Regions from separate parts of the Nocardia sp. NPDC020380 genome, predicted to be linked through region 2. Evidence: riboswitches for the same ligand, from Rfam matches in the RefSeq annotation. Region 2 holds a riboswitch; the other holds the start of a gene.

Region 1 (7,786 bases), on a different contig from region 2:
CCGAAAAACAGCCGTAATCAGCGAGTCCCTACGACCGAACGGAGCCCCAGCGTGGTCCACACCGTGGAAACCGCCACCGCCTACGTCATCGAAGCCCTGGAAGCCAAGGGCACTGCCTCGCACGAGGACTTCGACGTGCCCGGCATCGTCACCGCGACCCACAGTCTCTCGGGGACATGGGATTTTCACGTGGTGGACCGGGGCAGATTCTGGGGTATCGCAGCAACATTCCTGCGGCACTGACGGCCCGGAGAATGCCTGCGCGTTGACGCGGAAGAACGCGCGGGCCGCTCGCCGCGCCGGTCGGGCGAGGTAGCGGGTCTCACACTTCGGCGAATTCCCGGTTTTCCGGCGGGAATTCGCCGCAACATTCTCTTGTGCACACCTCCGACACCGTTCTGATGCCCAGGTTCATCCTGTCTCGCGCGGCCTCGGCGGGGATCGATCCGATCCGCCTGGCGCGCGCGGCCGGGATGCCGTCCTGGCTGCTCGCCGATACCGAGGCCCGCGTCCCCAGCGAGTATTTCCTGCGGTTGTGGGAACTGCTGGAACATGAAGCCGGAGATCCGGATACGACATTGCGGGTGGTCGCCGGCTATCGGGTCGGCGAGTTCGGCCTGGTCGACTATCTGGTCTCCACCGCCGACACGCTCGGCGCCGGGCTCGAGGTGGTGGGTCCCTACGTCGGGACGGCGACCACCAACTATCGCTTCGAGGCCGGCGCGGTGACCGCGGCGGAAGCAAACTTCGAGCTCTACACGATCAATGGGGAAGGGCGGGGCCGCGATCTCGGCGCGCAGGCCGTGCTGGGCGTGCTGATCGCCCGGATCCGGCAGATGACGGGACGGCCCATCGATCCGCTGCGGGTGGCCTTCCGCCAGCCCGCACCGCGCACCCATCAGGCCTTCACCGACTTCTTCGGCTCGGCCCGCATCGATTTCGGCGCCCCGGCGGACGGGATCGCCTTCCGGCCGGACGATTTCGAGCTGCCGCAGGTGACGGCCGATCCCATGCTGGCCCGGGTATTGCGGCGGCATGCGGCCAATATGCCGCCGGCGCCGCCGCGCACCACCGAATGGCCCGATCGGGTGGCCGGGGTGCTGGCCGTGCTGCAGGACCGTGATTCCGAGCCGGCCCTGGATCAGGTGGCGCGCCGGCTCTTCACCAGTCCGCGCACGCTGCAGCGCCGGCTGGCCGAATCCGGCACCACCTGGCGGCTCGAAGTGGATCGCGCCCGCAAACGGCATCTCGAACTGCTGGACGCGGAGCCCGGCCGACTACGAAGCGGAGACGACCATGTCGACGTCGGATAGCGTGCTGTTACCGCGCTTCGTGCTGACCCGGATCCGGGCCGCCGGTCTGGATCCGGTGGAGCTGGCCCGGGCGGCGGGTGTCGGCCATTGGGCGTTGGACGGGCCGCACGCGAGCGTGCCGGGCCGCGTCTATCAACGGCTGTGGGAGTTGTTCGAGCATCGCATCGGCGCGCCGCACGTGGGGTTGCGCGCGGCCGAGCGATATGGGACGGGGGAATTGGGCATGATCGACTATCTGGTCGCCACCGCGCACACCGTCGGCGAGGGGTTCCGGGCCGCGGGGGAATTCGGTGGCCGGCTGAGCGATTCGCGGCAGTTGACGGTGCTGGCGGAGAGCGATCGCGAGACCACCTTCGCGGTGCGAAGTTTCGGTGAGCAGACGCGGGGCGCGGAGCTGGCGGCACAGGCGAGTTTCGCGTTCCTGCTGTCGCGGGTGCGGCACGGCAGCGAGGCGCCGATCGCGGCGGCCCGGGTGTCGTTCCGGCAGGCGCCGCCGCGCCGGCACACGCCGTTCACCGAGTTCTTCGGCACCGCGGCAGTCGATTTCGAGGCCGATGCCAATACCTTGACATTACGGTCGGAGGATTTACGGCGGCCGATGCAGACCGCCGATCCGCGGCTGGCGGCCGTGCTGCAGCGGGGCGCGGACGCCGTGCCGCGGTGTACTCCGCCCGCGCGCGCATGGTCGGATCTGGTTGCGGCCGAGCTGGATTCGGCGGGCACGGGGTGCACCATCGACGAGATGGCCAAGCGACTGCACACCAGTTCGCGTACGCTGCAACGCCGGCTGGCGGCCGCGGGCACCAGCTGGAGCCGGGAGCTCGCGGATGCCCGGCGGCGCACGCAGTCCCAGATTCCCGCACCACTGCACCGGCCCGTTCGGTGATGCACCGGTCGTGAACACTCGATCGGAATCGACCGACAGCATTCTCATGGCGCGCTTCGCGCTGGAGCGCGCGGCCCGGCTGGGCCTGGACCCGGATCGGCTGGCCCGGCTTGCGGGCGTGCCGAATTGGCGGGAGGGCGGTGAGTCCGCCCGGGTATCGCACCGGTACTGCACCCGCGTGTGGGAGCTGATCGAACAGCAGACCGGTAATCCGGATATCGCGCTGCGAGCCGCGGAGGAGAGCACCGTCGGCGAATTCGGGCTGCTGGAGTACCTGTTCCTGTCCGGTGAGACGCTGGGCGGCGCGCTCGACGCGTGCGTACGCCATTCCGGCTGCCTGACAACGAGTTACAGTTTGCGGATTGCCGAGCGGACCGAGCATGAGGTCTGCTATGAGGTAGTCAGCTTCACCGAGGACAGCCGCGGGCGAGAGTTGCTGGTACAGGCCGCATTCGCGCTCATTATCGGCCGGGCGCGGGGCGCCACGCGGTATCCGCTGGCGCCGGTCCGGGTTTCGTTCCGCCAACCGGCCCCGGCGTCGCCGGCCGCCTTCACGGAGCTGTTCGGGGCCGCCGCAATCGATTTCGGGTCGGGCTCGGACAGCATCACCTTGCGGGCAGCGGATCTGGCGCTGCCGATGAAGTCCGCGGATCCGGAGTTGACGGCAATTCTGCTGTCCTACGCGGCAACTCTGCCCGCGACCCCAGAGTCCGAGGTGACGTGGCTGGACCGGTTGGGCGCGGTGCTCGATGCGACGCTGACGGAGGGTTCGGCAACGCTGGAGGTGGTGGCAAGACGGTTGCTGACCTCACCTAGATCGTTGCAACGGCGACTCACCGAGCACGGCACCAGCTGGCGCCGGGAACTCGATCTGGCGCGGCAGCGGAGATTGCGCCGGGCGGAACATCTTCCACGCGCTCAGCAGGCGGAATTCCTCGGTTACGCGGATCCCGCGAGCCTCCGCCGGGCGGTGCACCGATGGCGTGGACGCGACGTTTCCTGAGTGGATCCGACCCCGGATGCACCCCGAAAAGGCACCTACCGTACGGTATTTGGGCAACTCCCCAGCAAGAGTTTGGCGCCCCATCGAGCGAGTTGGCGTTTTCGGAACTCCCCTGCGTCACTCGCCGAAACAAAACTGGACGGAAACGCCAGTGACGCGCCGGCCGCGATGCGCGTCACGGCGTTCAGATGCGTGGCGCGGCCGACGATGTCCGCGGCCACGCATCGCCCCGCACTGCCCGCACGACCTACCCGGCCCGGTACTCGATTGGAGCTCGCACATGCCCCACACAGCAGAAACCGCCACCGCCTTCGTCATCACCGCCGTCGAGGCCAAGGGCACGGCCAGCCGTCACGACTTCGATATTCCGGCGATCGTGACCGCCACGCACAGTCTCACGGAGACCTGGGATTTCCATAAAGTGGACCAGAACATGTTCTGGAACATCGCCGCAACGTTTCTCAAGCACTGAGACGGCCCGGAAAACACTGAAACAGGTTGCAGCAGAAAGTCAGACGCCGTCCACCGCGAGGGTGGCCTCGGCCAGAGTCATTGCCGCGGCACACGGATCCGGTTGCGCGGACCGGTCGCGGTTCTGCACCCACCAGGTGACGGTCCCGGTGTCGGCCACCGTCACCGCGCAGCTGCCCGGATCGCCGGAGGCGTGCCAGTACATCCCCGAGAAGTGCTTCACGACCACACGTTCGATCTGATAACCGGACTGCCCGGCCACCTCGGCCTCGCGGCCCATGGTGTCGTTCTGCAGCCAGGCGTAGGTGACATCGACGGGGGCGCCGGCCGAATTCCGGCCGGTCCAATTGCAGATGGTGGGCCGGCTCTGCTGCTGCAGACCGGTCAGGCCGACGATCTGCGCGATCTTCTGATCCTCGATCGGACCGCACCCGGCCAGCAGATTGGGGTCGACCGACTGCCGCACCGCCGAATCCCCGGAATGCTGCGTGCATCCCGTCAGTGTCGCCATGGTGGCCACGGCGGCCGCGGCCAGCGCCACACCCGTCCAGACTCTGCGCATTACCCCTGCCCCGCCTTCGCCAGGGTCTCCGCGGCCAGCTGCTCGAGCGCCGAACACGGCTGCGGGCGGCCGTTTTCGGAGGTACCCGCCTTGATGGACCAATCGATGAAATCGGTGCCGCCGAAGGGCACGCCCACCTCGCAGGACTGCGCGGAGGTCCAGCTCAGGCCGGAGCGGCCGGCCACCGTCACCGTGGCCGGTGTGCTGTCGGTGATCTGATCGCGGCGCGCGTCGAGTCCGGCGCCACGGAACCAATGGAAGATCACGGTGTAGTCGCCGCTGGCGGCCGACTGCCAGCCGCAGCTGAACGGATTGATCGCCACGCGCTGCAGGCCTGGCACTCCCGTCGCCTGTTCGACGTCGGAGTCGGCGACCCCACCGCAGAGCCCGATGGTGTTCGGGGAGGGCGCGATCGGCCCGGCACTCGTGGTCGTCGGCGCCGCCGCCGGCCGATCCGCATGCCCGCAGCCCGCTACCGCCACCCCGATCAGGGCGATCCCCGCCGCTGCCGATACTGCTCTCACCACGCCGACCAGAGTAGGCGACGTATCGAAGATGCGTCGAAAAGAAGCCTTTTGACTTTTTACGGAGCCTTTACTACGTTGGGCATTGCACCTCGATAGGCGAGGCTCCTGTACGAACACAGGCCACTGATCTGACGACGTCGAGAGACGCCCAAGGTTAGGACAGATTTCCCCGGATTAAGGGGTTATCCAAGGTGGCTTCCGTTCATAGCGATACGTCGTACAGTGCCGAAGCTCTGACGAGAGGGGTGTCTGCCCATCTCATGATCCACGGGCCTTCCTCCCAAGCGTGCTCATCGGAATACACGCATGCGCAATTCCGGAACCACAGCGGAATTTCGCGAGAAAAATTCATCACCGTAGGCGCCACAGTGCCGATCGGTAAATTTGTGCTGCCCTGAATACAATTCGGGCAGCGATCACACGAGGCATAAAAGATGAGAATTCGTATGCTCGCGCTCGCCACCGCCGCGATCACCACCACCGCACTGGCCGGCCATGCCGTCGGCCTGGCCGAGCCGCCGGAACACACCGGACCCGCCGAGGCCGGCACCCCGGCCGCTGCGATCGGCGGGCAGGCGCGGATCGAAGACCGCTCGGTCGTGCTGCACACCGATGCCGGGTCGCTCCAGGTCGACGGGAATCAGCTCCGGATCACCGATTCGAACGGCGTGGCGCTCACGGCGATCCCGCTGACGGTCATCCGGCAGGACACCGTCTTCCCGGTCGACGCGCAGGTGGACGGCACCACCGCGACCCTCACCCCGCGCGCCGACCTGGCCCGGCCCGCCACCGCGGCCGAGCGCACCCGGACGGCGCAACTCGATGCCGAGGCCCGCACCACCGAGCCGATCCTGCTGGCGCAGCACATTTCCGATACCCCCGAGGATCGGATGAACACCGCCATGGCCAATGTGAACAACGAGCTGACCGTCGCGCTCGCGGTGGGCACGCTGCTGGGCGCGATCGTCGGCGGGCCGCTGGGGTGTGTATTCACCGGCGCCCTCGGCACCGCGGCCGCCGGGCCGCTCGGCACGATCGTCGGCTGTCTCGCCGGCGCGGTCGTCGGCGCCGGGATGGGCGTGGTGGTGTTCAACCTGATCATCGGCGTGCCCGCGCTGATCGCGTCGGCCGTCCACTACTACAACGTCATGACCGCCCCGCCCGCACCGGAGGCGAACGACTGATGACTCTCGAACTCGCAATCCCCAACGCCCCCAAGACGGCTCCGGATGTCCCGGTCGTCCGCAACCGGCTGCGCGGGACGGATTATCTGCTGATCGGCGCGGCCGCCGTGCTGATCATCGTGGTGCTCAGGCTCTTCCGCGATATGACGGTGCCCTGGACGCCGGACACCGGGCAGGACACCGTTTCCACCGATCCGTCGAACCTGCCGTACTACGCGGCGCGGACCACGCTGCGCATGTTCCTCGGGCTGCTCGCGTCCATTGTGTTCACGCTGGTCGTGGGGCAGTGGGCGGCACGGTCGCGGCGGGCCGAGAAGGTGCTCGTGCCCATGCTCGACGTGCTGCAGTCGGTGCCGGTGCTGGCGCTGGTGTCGATCACGGTGACCGCGTTCGTGGCCCTGTTCCGCGGCTCCTACCTGGGTGCGGAGGCGGCGTGCATCTTCGCCATCTTCACCGCGCAGGCGTGGAACATGACCTTCGCCTACTACCAGGCGCTGCGCAATATGCCGCGCGAGCTCGACGACGCGGCGCGCATGATGCGGCTGACCCGCTGGCAGCGGCTGTGGCGGCTGGAGGTGCCGACCGCCATGGTGCCGATGATCTGGAACGGGATGATGAGCTTCGGGGGCGCGTGGTTCATGCTCGCCTCGTCCGAGGTGATCACGGTCGCGGGCAATGATCAGGCGCTGCCCGGCATGGGCAGTTTCATCGCCGCCGCCACCGTGGACGCGCAGGTCGGGAATCTCATGCTGGGCGCGGCGGTCATGGTGATCACCATCGCGCTGGTGAACGTGCTGTTCTGGCGGCCGTTCACGGCCTGGTCGGAGCGCTTCCGGGTGGAGAACACCGAAAGCGCGCTGGCGCCACGGAGTCTGGTGCTGGACCTGCTGCGGCGCTCCACGCTGCCGGGCCGGACCGCGCGCCTGCTGCGGCCGGTCGGTGAGGGTCTCGACCGGGTCATGCGGGTGTTCGGGCACAGCACGCGCTCCGCGTACGACGACCGGCGCGACAGCCGCACCGGCGACGCGATCTTCTTCGGGCTGCTGTTCGCGGCGCTGGCCTGGGGCACCTGGACGCTGGCCGCCTACTTCGAAAGGACCGTCGGCTTCGCGGAATTCGGGCCGACCACGCTCATGGGCCTGGCCAGTCTGCTCCGCGTGATGGTGCTGCTGGTGGTATCCACGGTGGTGTGGGTGCCGATCGGCGTGTGGATCGGCATGAATCCGCGGGTGTGCCGGTTCGCGCAGCCGGTGGTGCAGGTGCTGGCCAGTTTCCCGGCGCAGTTCCTGTACATCTTCGTGATCGCCGCGCTCACCTACACGGGTATCTCGCTGAATATCGGCGGCACGGTGCTGATGGCGCTGGGCGCGCAGTGGTACGTGCTGTTCAATGTGATCGCCGCGGCCGGGCAGATCCCCACGGATCTGCGGGAGGCCATGGACGATCTGGGCGTGCAGGGCGTGCAGCGCTGGAAGTCGTTGATACTGCCCGCGATCGCGCCCGGGTATGTGGTCGGCGCCATCACCGCCTTCGGCGGGGCGTGGAACGCGACGCTGGTCGGTGAGGTCGTCGAATCGGGGCACACCCATCTGGAGGCGTTCGGCCTGGGCGCGTACATCACCAATGCCACCGCGGCCGGCGACTTCGCCAAGGTGCTGCTGGGCACCTTCGTCATGAGCGTCGTCACCGTCGCCATCAACCGCCTGGTGTGGCGGCGGCTGCAGGTGAAAGCCGAAAAGCGCTTCGCGCTCGTGTAATTCAGCAATCTTTGTAGGGAGAACAACCATGTCCGCTCCGGTCATCACCGTGGATCGTGTCACCAAGAACTTCACCAACCCCT
Region 2 (7,786 bases):
GCGATCTCTCTAGCGTTTAGGAAGTGTTCACTCTCTTTCTTCGGGTCGCCGTGCTCACCGTCGTGCTCGGTCTCGCCGGGGTGGCCGGCGCATCAGCCGCACCGGCCGAGGTGCCGATCCAGCCGCTGCCGGTGATCGTCGTGCCACCGGAACTTGATTCCTTCTACAACGCCCCGGCCAATGTGGTCGCCGCGACCGAACCGGGCGGCATCATCAAGGCGCGGCAGATCACCCCGGCCTTCCTGTCGGTGCTGCCGTACAACGTCGACGCGTGGCAGGTGCTCTACCGCACCAACGACAGCCACGGCAATGCCATCGCCACGGTGACGACGCTGGTGAAACCGCGCGGGCCGGCCCCGGACGGCGGCTTGAAACTGCTGTCGTACCAGGTCGCCGAGGATTCGACCGCGCAGTACTGCACCATGTCGTATGTGGCGCAGCAGGGTTCGATACCCGCCGACTTCGTGAACTCCGCGGAGACCTCGCTGGCCATGGTGCTCGGGCTCTCGCAGGGCTGGGCGGTGTCCATTCCCGACTACGAGGGCCCGAATTCCGCGTACGGCGCGTCGATTCTGGGTGGTCAGGCGACCCTGGACGGTATTCGCGCGGCGGAGAATTTCGCGCCGTTGCAATTGACCGCGGGGGCACAGACTCCCGTCGGATTGATGGGTTACTCCGGCGGCACCATCCCGACCGGTTGGGTCGCCGAGCATCACCGCGATTACGCCCCCGAGTTGAACATTGTCGGCGTCACCATCGGCGGCGTCGTCATGGGCGATCTGAAAGCGGTGCTGCGCAGCAATAACGCGAACCTGGGCGCGGGCCTGATCGGCGCCGCACTGCACGGCTTCGCCACCGAATACCCCGAGGTCCAGCAGGTGCTCGATACCAAGTACGACTGGTTCGGCCGCTTCATGACCTCGATCAAGGGTGTGCTGTGCCACCCGCAGGGGTCGGCGCTGTTCCCGTTCTGGAACTACCTCGGCTCGTACACCGGCGGCGGTGATCCGCTCGACCTGCCCGAGCTCAGCAATGCCGTTGTGGCACAACAGCTGGGACAGAAGACGCCGGATGTGCCGATGTACATCTATCACGCACAGAACGACGAGTTCATCCCCATCGCGGGAACCGACCGGGTGGTTAACGACTACTGCCGTGACGGCGCTGACATCACCTACACGCGGGAATTCCTGGCCGAGCACATCATCGGTATCCCGGGCTGGTTGCCCGGCGGATACCAGTTCATCATCGACCGCATGAACGGTGTTCCGGCGCCGCACGGGTGCAGTATCACCAGCCCGACAAGTACCTTCACCAGCGGCGATTTCACGAATCTGCTGGCCGCGAAATGGCCTGCCATTGCCGGTTTGCTGACCGGTTTCCCGGTGGGCGCGCGATAATTTCCGAATGAGAGTTTCGGCCGCGATGTTTGGCCGCGGCCGAAACCGGTTAACCTGGGTGCGGTAGAAGGTTTGCCTAACGTTTCTACGCAGGATTCGCACCCCCAAGACTCAAGTGCGCCACCGGCTCCCACGAGCGGGGTTGGCGAGTTATGGTTTCGTTATGGTGCGAACCGCCGCCGCCGCTGCAGACCCGGACGAACCACAACGTCCGCTAGCAGTTCCGCGGCCACATCTCGAGGTTGTTCCCGAATCACCCGATTCCGAAGTGCCCGAGGCCCACTCCTTCGGCGCGAACGTCCTGACCGCCGCGGACATCGAGCGGCTGCCCTCCTCCGCCCGCCACCGCATCGCCGCCTTCATCCATCTGCAGGTGGCCGCCCTGGAAGAAATGCCGGAGCCCTCGCTCCCCGTCCTCCCACCCACCGAAGAGCTGTAGCGAATTCGGCTCCGCGGCTTCGCAGCCCGCGAAGACCCGCCCCCTCACCCCTTGTGCGCACCGACAGCCGGTGCGGCGTATTCCTGGGATTCTGCCGGATGGAACCGGCACTCCGGCCTGGCACAGTTCTTCTCTTGGAACAGGTCTCGCCGACACCGGAGCACCATGAATACGAGAAATACCGTCCGCGCGCTACCCGGACGCGCCTGCGCAGTGGTCGCACTGCTGGTCGGCGGCGCTCACACAGTCGCAATCTGTGGCGCTCACACCGTGGCCATCGCGCATGCCCAATCGGATCCGGCCACCTGGTACGTGAGCTCCGGCGCACCCGCCGGCGGTACCGGTAGCGCCGATTCCCCCTTCGAATCCCTCGCCCGCGCAGAGACTGCCGCGCAGGACGGCGACACCATCGTGGTGCAGCCCGTCGCGCGCACCGCACCCGCACTGGACGGCGGCATCGCACTCAAACCGGGACAGCACCTCATTGGCGGCGGACCGGCCGTCCTCGGTGCGTCGGCGGACGCGGCCCTGCCGCGCATCACCAATACCACCGGCAATCTCGACGGCGATGCCGTGCGGCTCGCGCCCGGCGCGGAGGTCCGGAACCTGGTGATCGCGGGCGCGCGGCGCGGCGGCATCTACGGCCTCGACGCCGCCGGCGCGGTGATCACCGGAAACGATGTCTCCGCAACGAATCAGGAATGCGGTGACGGATTCATGATCGGGCCGTTCTCGCTGCCGCCCACACTGGCGGTCGGCGCCAGCGCGCCGCCGGTGCCGGACTTCCTCACTCTCAACAATGGGTGGGCGGGCATCATGACCGACTTCGACAGTGCCGCCGGTGAGGTGCACATCGACGGAAACGTCGTGCACGACACGGCCTGCGGGGACGGCATCGACCTGCGAGCGCGGGGGACCAGCCGGATCGACGCCCGCATCAGCGGAAACACCGTGCATCACGTCAATCTCGGGCTCGCCAAACTGTCCTTGCTCGCGCTCGGCGTGCAAGCCGACGGCAATGCGCGGCTCACCGCCGAGCTGGACGGCAATACCCAGACCGAGATCGCCTCGCCCGCAACCTCGCTGCTCAACAACCTGGCCGACAGCGAAGGCGTGTTCCTCAACCCGCTCGGGCAGGCGCACCTGGATGTCAGCCTCTCGCACAACACCTTCCGGAACGGCTACGGGAACTTCTCGGCCAACGGCCTGGAATACGTCACCACCAGCGGCGCACCCGAGAGCCGGGTCCGGGTCACCGACAGCGATTTCGACACCGTCGCCGGCGACATCATCGAGAACTACAACCTCAGCACCGACGGCGCCCGGCAATCCCTGACCCTGGACCGGGTCGGCGCGCACCACTCGACCTTCCCGGGCGCGGCCCTCAACCCCGTGGTCCCGGCCAATCTCGGAAGCTGCGTGGTGACAACCAACTTCGGGCGCACCGCGCACACCGACCTCACCATCGCCGACTCCGACCTCGGTGACTGCAGCGCCGACGGCATCGGCCTGGTCGCCTACACCCCGACCGGCCCCGAGCCCAGCACCGCCGAACTGACCTTCGACATCCACGACACCACGCTGAACGGCGCCGCGGCACACGGCATCAACATCATCAACGTCGGCGACACCGCCATCCTGCACGGCGCCATCGCCCGCACCACCCTCACCGCCGCACAGGAGGAACTCCTCCGCACCAATAGCAGCGATGGCCGGATCGGCAGCGCCGCATTGAACATCGACCACACAACCGTCGACGGCAGACCCCTGAACTGCCCCATCACCGACCCGAAGGTCGACCTGACCGGCATCCCCGCCACCTGCTGAAATCGCCCTCCCGAAACGACTTCGCGCCGGACACCCCAGGGCGTCCGGCGCGAAGTCGTTGTTCGGATCGTTCGGTGGCTAGCCGGTGATCTGCTGGAAGATCTTGACGCCCACCAGGATCACGGCGATCAGCAGGTAACCGCGGAGTGCGATCATGCCCGCCATGCGGCCCATGGAGAAGGCCGGCCGGTCCAGCGTGGCCAGCGCGGGGGTGCGCCAGGTGTCGCGGTCGGTTTCGCGGATCGCCTTGCGCTCGGCCTTGGTGAGTGGCGTCGCGTCGAGCTCCTCGACCTGATCCGGGTCCAGGCCGCCCAGTTCGGCCGCGGTGCGCTCGGTGGCTTTGCGCCGGCCGCGCTGCCAGGCCAGCAGCATGGCCGCGCCACCCAGCACGCCGATCAGCGCGCCCACTCCGAAGCCGACCTCGAGAGTCAGCGTGGACAGGTTCGGGAAGAACGTGGCGGCGGTCAGGGCCAGCGACAGCAGCACCAGCGACCACACGATCACACCGGCGACGATGTTCTGCCGCACCGTGTTCACCCACGGCCCGAGCACCGCCTTGTCATTGCAGAGCAGCACCAGGAACACCGTGGCCGAGGGCAGCAGGACACCGGCCAGGGCCTGCACACCCTGGGTCAGCAGACCCAGCACGTGATCGGGGCTGAACGCCACCGCGCCCGCGACGGCCAGCAGCGCCGCGTAACCCGCGTAGAAGGCCGGGGCTTCGCTGATCTTCCAGTGCAGCGAGTGCCGCTTGCCGAGGGTGTCGCCGAGCGCGTACGTGGTGGCCAGGCCGACCGCGTTCGCGCCGATGAGCGAGGCGTCCAGCAGCAGGATCGCGAACAGCGCGCCCACGGTCGGGCCCATGTGGTCGTGCAGCGCCTGCGCCACCGCGCCCGCATCGGTGAAGTTGCCGATCGCGTCGGTGCCGGCCAGGCCGAAGGTGGCGGCGGCCATGATGGCGATCGCGCCGATCATCACCACGACGATGCCGACCCACAGGTCGATCCGCTCGTACTTGATCCAGCGCGGTGTGATGCGCTTGTCGACGATGTTGGACTGCTGGAAGAACAGCTGCCACGGCGCCACGGTGGTGCCCACGATGGAGACGATGAGCAGCAGCAGGGTCGAGTTCAGGCCGCCCGGGAAGGACGGGAGGAAGCCGTGCGCGGTGTCCTTGACGCTCGGGTGCACCATGATCGCGAGGGGGAACATCACGATATTGATGGCGATGAGCGCGAAAAGGAAACGCTCCCAACGCCGGAACGAACCGCCCGCCACGACCGCGAACAGCAGCAGCGCCGCGAGCGGCACCGCGATCCACTTCGGCAGCCCGAAGTAGCCGAGAGCCATTGACACACCGATGAATTCGGTGACGATGGTCAGCGCGTTGACGATGAACAGGTCACCGACGCTGAACGCGCCCCAGAACTTGCCGAAGCGATCGAAAATGAGTCGTGCGTGTCCCACGCCGGCGACCGCGCCGAGGCGGACCACCATCTCCTGGTTCACGTAGAGCACGGGGATGAGCAGTACGAGGGTCCAGACCAGGGCCATGCCGTAGTTCTGCCCGGCCTGCGCGTAGGTGGCGACGCCACCGGCGTCGTTGTCGCCGACCATGACGATGAGGCCCGGGCCGATGATGGCCAGCAGCATGCGGAGTCGCTGCTTGCGCGAACGCCCTTCGGCGGAGTCGTGCATCTTGATGGTGCCCAGGGCGCCCACGATGTCGCCGACGTGCGCGCTGTCCATGACGGCGCCGGTCGGCTGGTGGGTGTCGGCTGGTGCGGTGACGGTGGCAGTGCGGCGGCCGGAGCCGTTCGCGAAGAAGGCCATGATCCTTCCCTCGCTTTCGATCAAAGGTACTTCGGCATGCGGAAGGTGCCGGTTGCCACCGGATTTCGGGCACACGTCAATTACCCGGGCATACTCGAAGACACCTCGCAGCGGCGAATGGATCGCCGGAAAGGCCGAAAGTGATTGCGGGTCAGTCGTCTACCGATTCGCGGCAAGCCGGGAACGAAAGAACTCTGTAGTCCGGACTGGGATAAGGACTATCGCCGGAACTCATTTGTCGTCCCTCACCTCCTTGCCGTCGGGACGCACGCGGACGCCATGTACCTGGTCGCGTCAGTCCTCACGGACGGCAAGAGGGAAACACGGCCGCGCCGAACGGCGAAGCCCCGCACCCCTCTCGTCAGAGCTTCGGCACTGCACGACGTATCCGGGGGCTCGCGGCCCGGGGAAGCCACTTAGGATCACCCCTTAATCCGGGGTGATCTGTCCTAACCCTGGGCGTCTCTCGACGTCGTCGGATCAGTGGCCTGTGTTCGTACAGGAGCCTCGCCTAGCGAGGTGCTGACTGGGCAATATTGGGCTCCGCCAACGAATATGTCAAATCAGCCCGGTCGGTTCCTTCGGATCGCCTGGGGCCCAACGGGCCTCGTGAAATGCGGATATCCGATACTGCCCGTTATATCCGACTTTGGAATTTGTTTACTCTTCGTTCACCATCGGTATGTTCAGGTTTACGGTTCGGATATAGGGCATTGAAACCGATATTCCCCATTGTGTGTCCCACCACTTCAGGACAAACGTCCATTGCAGATGGCTATGAACAAACTTAAGGTTTGCTTGGAACTAGCTAATCCTGCGATAAATCCTGATACCGCAGGGCTGAGATTGAGGGGAAATCGTGCTCGAGACCAAGCTTGCCGCGTTCGCCGCGCTCGCTTCGACGGTATCGGTGATCGCCGCCGGTGCCGCTCATGCCGACGTTGATGCACAGTCGGACAATGTAATTCACTACACCGCGTCCGCCACCGGCGACGGCGCCCAAATCTCCACCGATATCGGCTCACTCGCGGTCGAGAACGGCGCCTTCGAAATCAAGGCCCCCGATGGCCAGGTGATTGCCGGAACCGAATTATCCTTCCGAGTGGACGATTTCGTGTTTCCCATCGCCGCGGCGATCCACGACAATTCCGCGACGCTGACCCCGCTGTTCGACCTGCCGCACGCGCTCTACCGCCCGGTGGACCTCCCCTTCCAGGACACCGCCCCGTGGAAGTCCCCGTACGACCGTGAGCAGGCCGCCTGGAACCGCATGAAGGACACCATCTCCACCGGCGCCGTCATCGGCACGACGGTCGGCCTCATCGGTGGCGGCGTGGTCGGCTGCGCCCTCGGCGGCCTCGCCGTCGGCAGCGGCGTCACCCTGGCCACCGGCATCATCGGCGGCCTCTTCACCTTCCTGCCGGGCGCCGTGGTGGGCTGCCTCGTCGGCGCGGCGGCCATGGCCCCGCTCGGCGCCATCGCCGGCGCGATCGCGGTGACCGCTCCGGTGGCCATCGCGGCCGCGATCCAGTACTTCACCACCATCAACGCCCCGTTCAACCCGGCGCCCGCCAAATAAATAAGGCACACCGCAGTCGCGCGTAGGCTGGCCGAGTGTTGACCCCGCCCAGGGATCTACCCTCCGACCGCCTGCGCGCCGTGCTGTTCCGGCACTGGTCCATTCACGCCGAGATCCTCGAATATGTGCCGCTGGGATTCGGCAGTCACCATTGGCGCGCCGGTGACGGTGACCGCGAATGGTTCGTCACCGTGGACGAATTGGCCACGCCCCGGCAGACGGCCTTCGAACGATTGACCGCGGCCCTCGGCACCGCGCGGGCACTGTGCACCGCCGGACTCGACTTCGTCGTGGCGCCCGAAACCGGCACGGACGGCGCCGTATCGGCCAGGGCCGGAACGCGATTCGCGGTGTCCTGCTACCCGTACCTGGCCGGTGAGCATTTCGATTGGGGCGAATTCCGCGACGAGGGGCAGCGGCAGGCGGTCTTCGACATGATCGTCGGGGTGCACGGGGCCGCCGTACCCGGCGCCGCTCGAACCGACGACTTCACGATCACCCACCGCGCGGAGATCGACGCCGCGCTCGCCGGTCATGTGGCCGACGAGGGTCCGTACGCCGCGCCGATGGTCGACCTGCTCGCCCGCCGTGCCGGGGCCCTGCGTGCCGAGTTCGCTCGCTACGACGCCCTCGCCGGAGCCGCCCGCACCGCCTCGGCGCGGGCGGTCGTCACGCACGGAGAACCGCACGCGGGCAACACCATCCGGA

What was found. A riboswitch is a leader RNA that binds a small molecule or an ion and turns the genes downstream of it on or off. The one in region 2 is predicted to bind magnesium.
Region 1: it holds a riboswitch for magnesium, as region 2 does, so the genes downstream of both, ACH438_RS23705 (hypothetical protein) here and ACH438_RS44340 (NRAMP family divalent metal transporter) in region 2, are expected to answer to the same signal.

The regions. Positions count from the first base shown of each region.
Region 1 is NZ_JBIRVQ010000008.1:267,240-275,025, reverse strand. It holds gene ACH438_RS23745 (AMP-binding protein) at 1-17, shown strand, start outside; gene ACH438_RS23740 (hypothetical protein) at 52-243, shown strand; gene ACH438_RS23735 (AraC family transcriptional regulator ligand-binding domain-containing protein) at 402-1,313, shown strand; gene ACH438_RS23730 (AraC family transcriptional regulator ligand-binding domain-containing protein) at 1,297-2,199, shown strand; gene ACH438_RS23725 (AraC family transcriptional regulator ligand-binding domain-containing protein) at 2,210-3,202, shown strand; gene ACH438_RS23720 (hypothetical protein) at 3,483-3,674, shown strand; gene ACH438_RS23715 (DUF3558 domain-containing protein) at 3,714-4,235, opposite strand; gene ACH438_RS23710 (DUF3558 domain-containing protein) at 4,235-4,762, opposite strand; M-box (ykoK) riboswitch at 4,844-5,014, shown strand; gene ACH438_RS23705 (hypothetical protein) at 5,197-5,946, shown strand; gene ACH438_RS23700 (ABC transporter permease) at 5,946-7,703, shown strand; gene ACH438_RS23695 (nitrate/sulfonate/bicarbonate ABC transporter ATP-binding protein) at 7,732-7,786, shown strand, end outside.
Region 2 is NZ_JBIRVQ010000027.1:58,898-66,683, forward strand. It holds gene ACH438_RS44325 (lipase family protein) at 24-1,400, shown strand; gene ACH438_RS44330 (hypothetical protein) at 1,669-1,839, shown strand; gene ACH438_RS44335 (hypothetical protein) at 2,005-3,666, shown strand; gene ACH438_RS44340 (NRAMP family divalent metal transporter) at 3,745-5,499, opposite strand; M-box (ykoK) riboswitch at 5,846-6,025, opposite strand; gene ACH438_RS44345 (hypothetical protein) at 6,359-7,078, shown strand; gene ACH438_RS44350 (aminoglycoside phosphotransferase family protein) at 7,114-7,786, shown strand, end outside.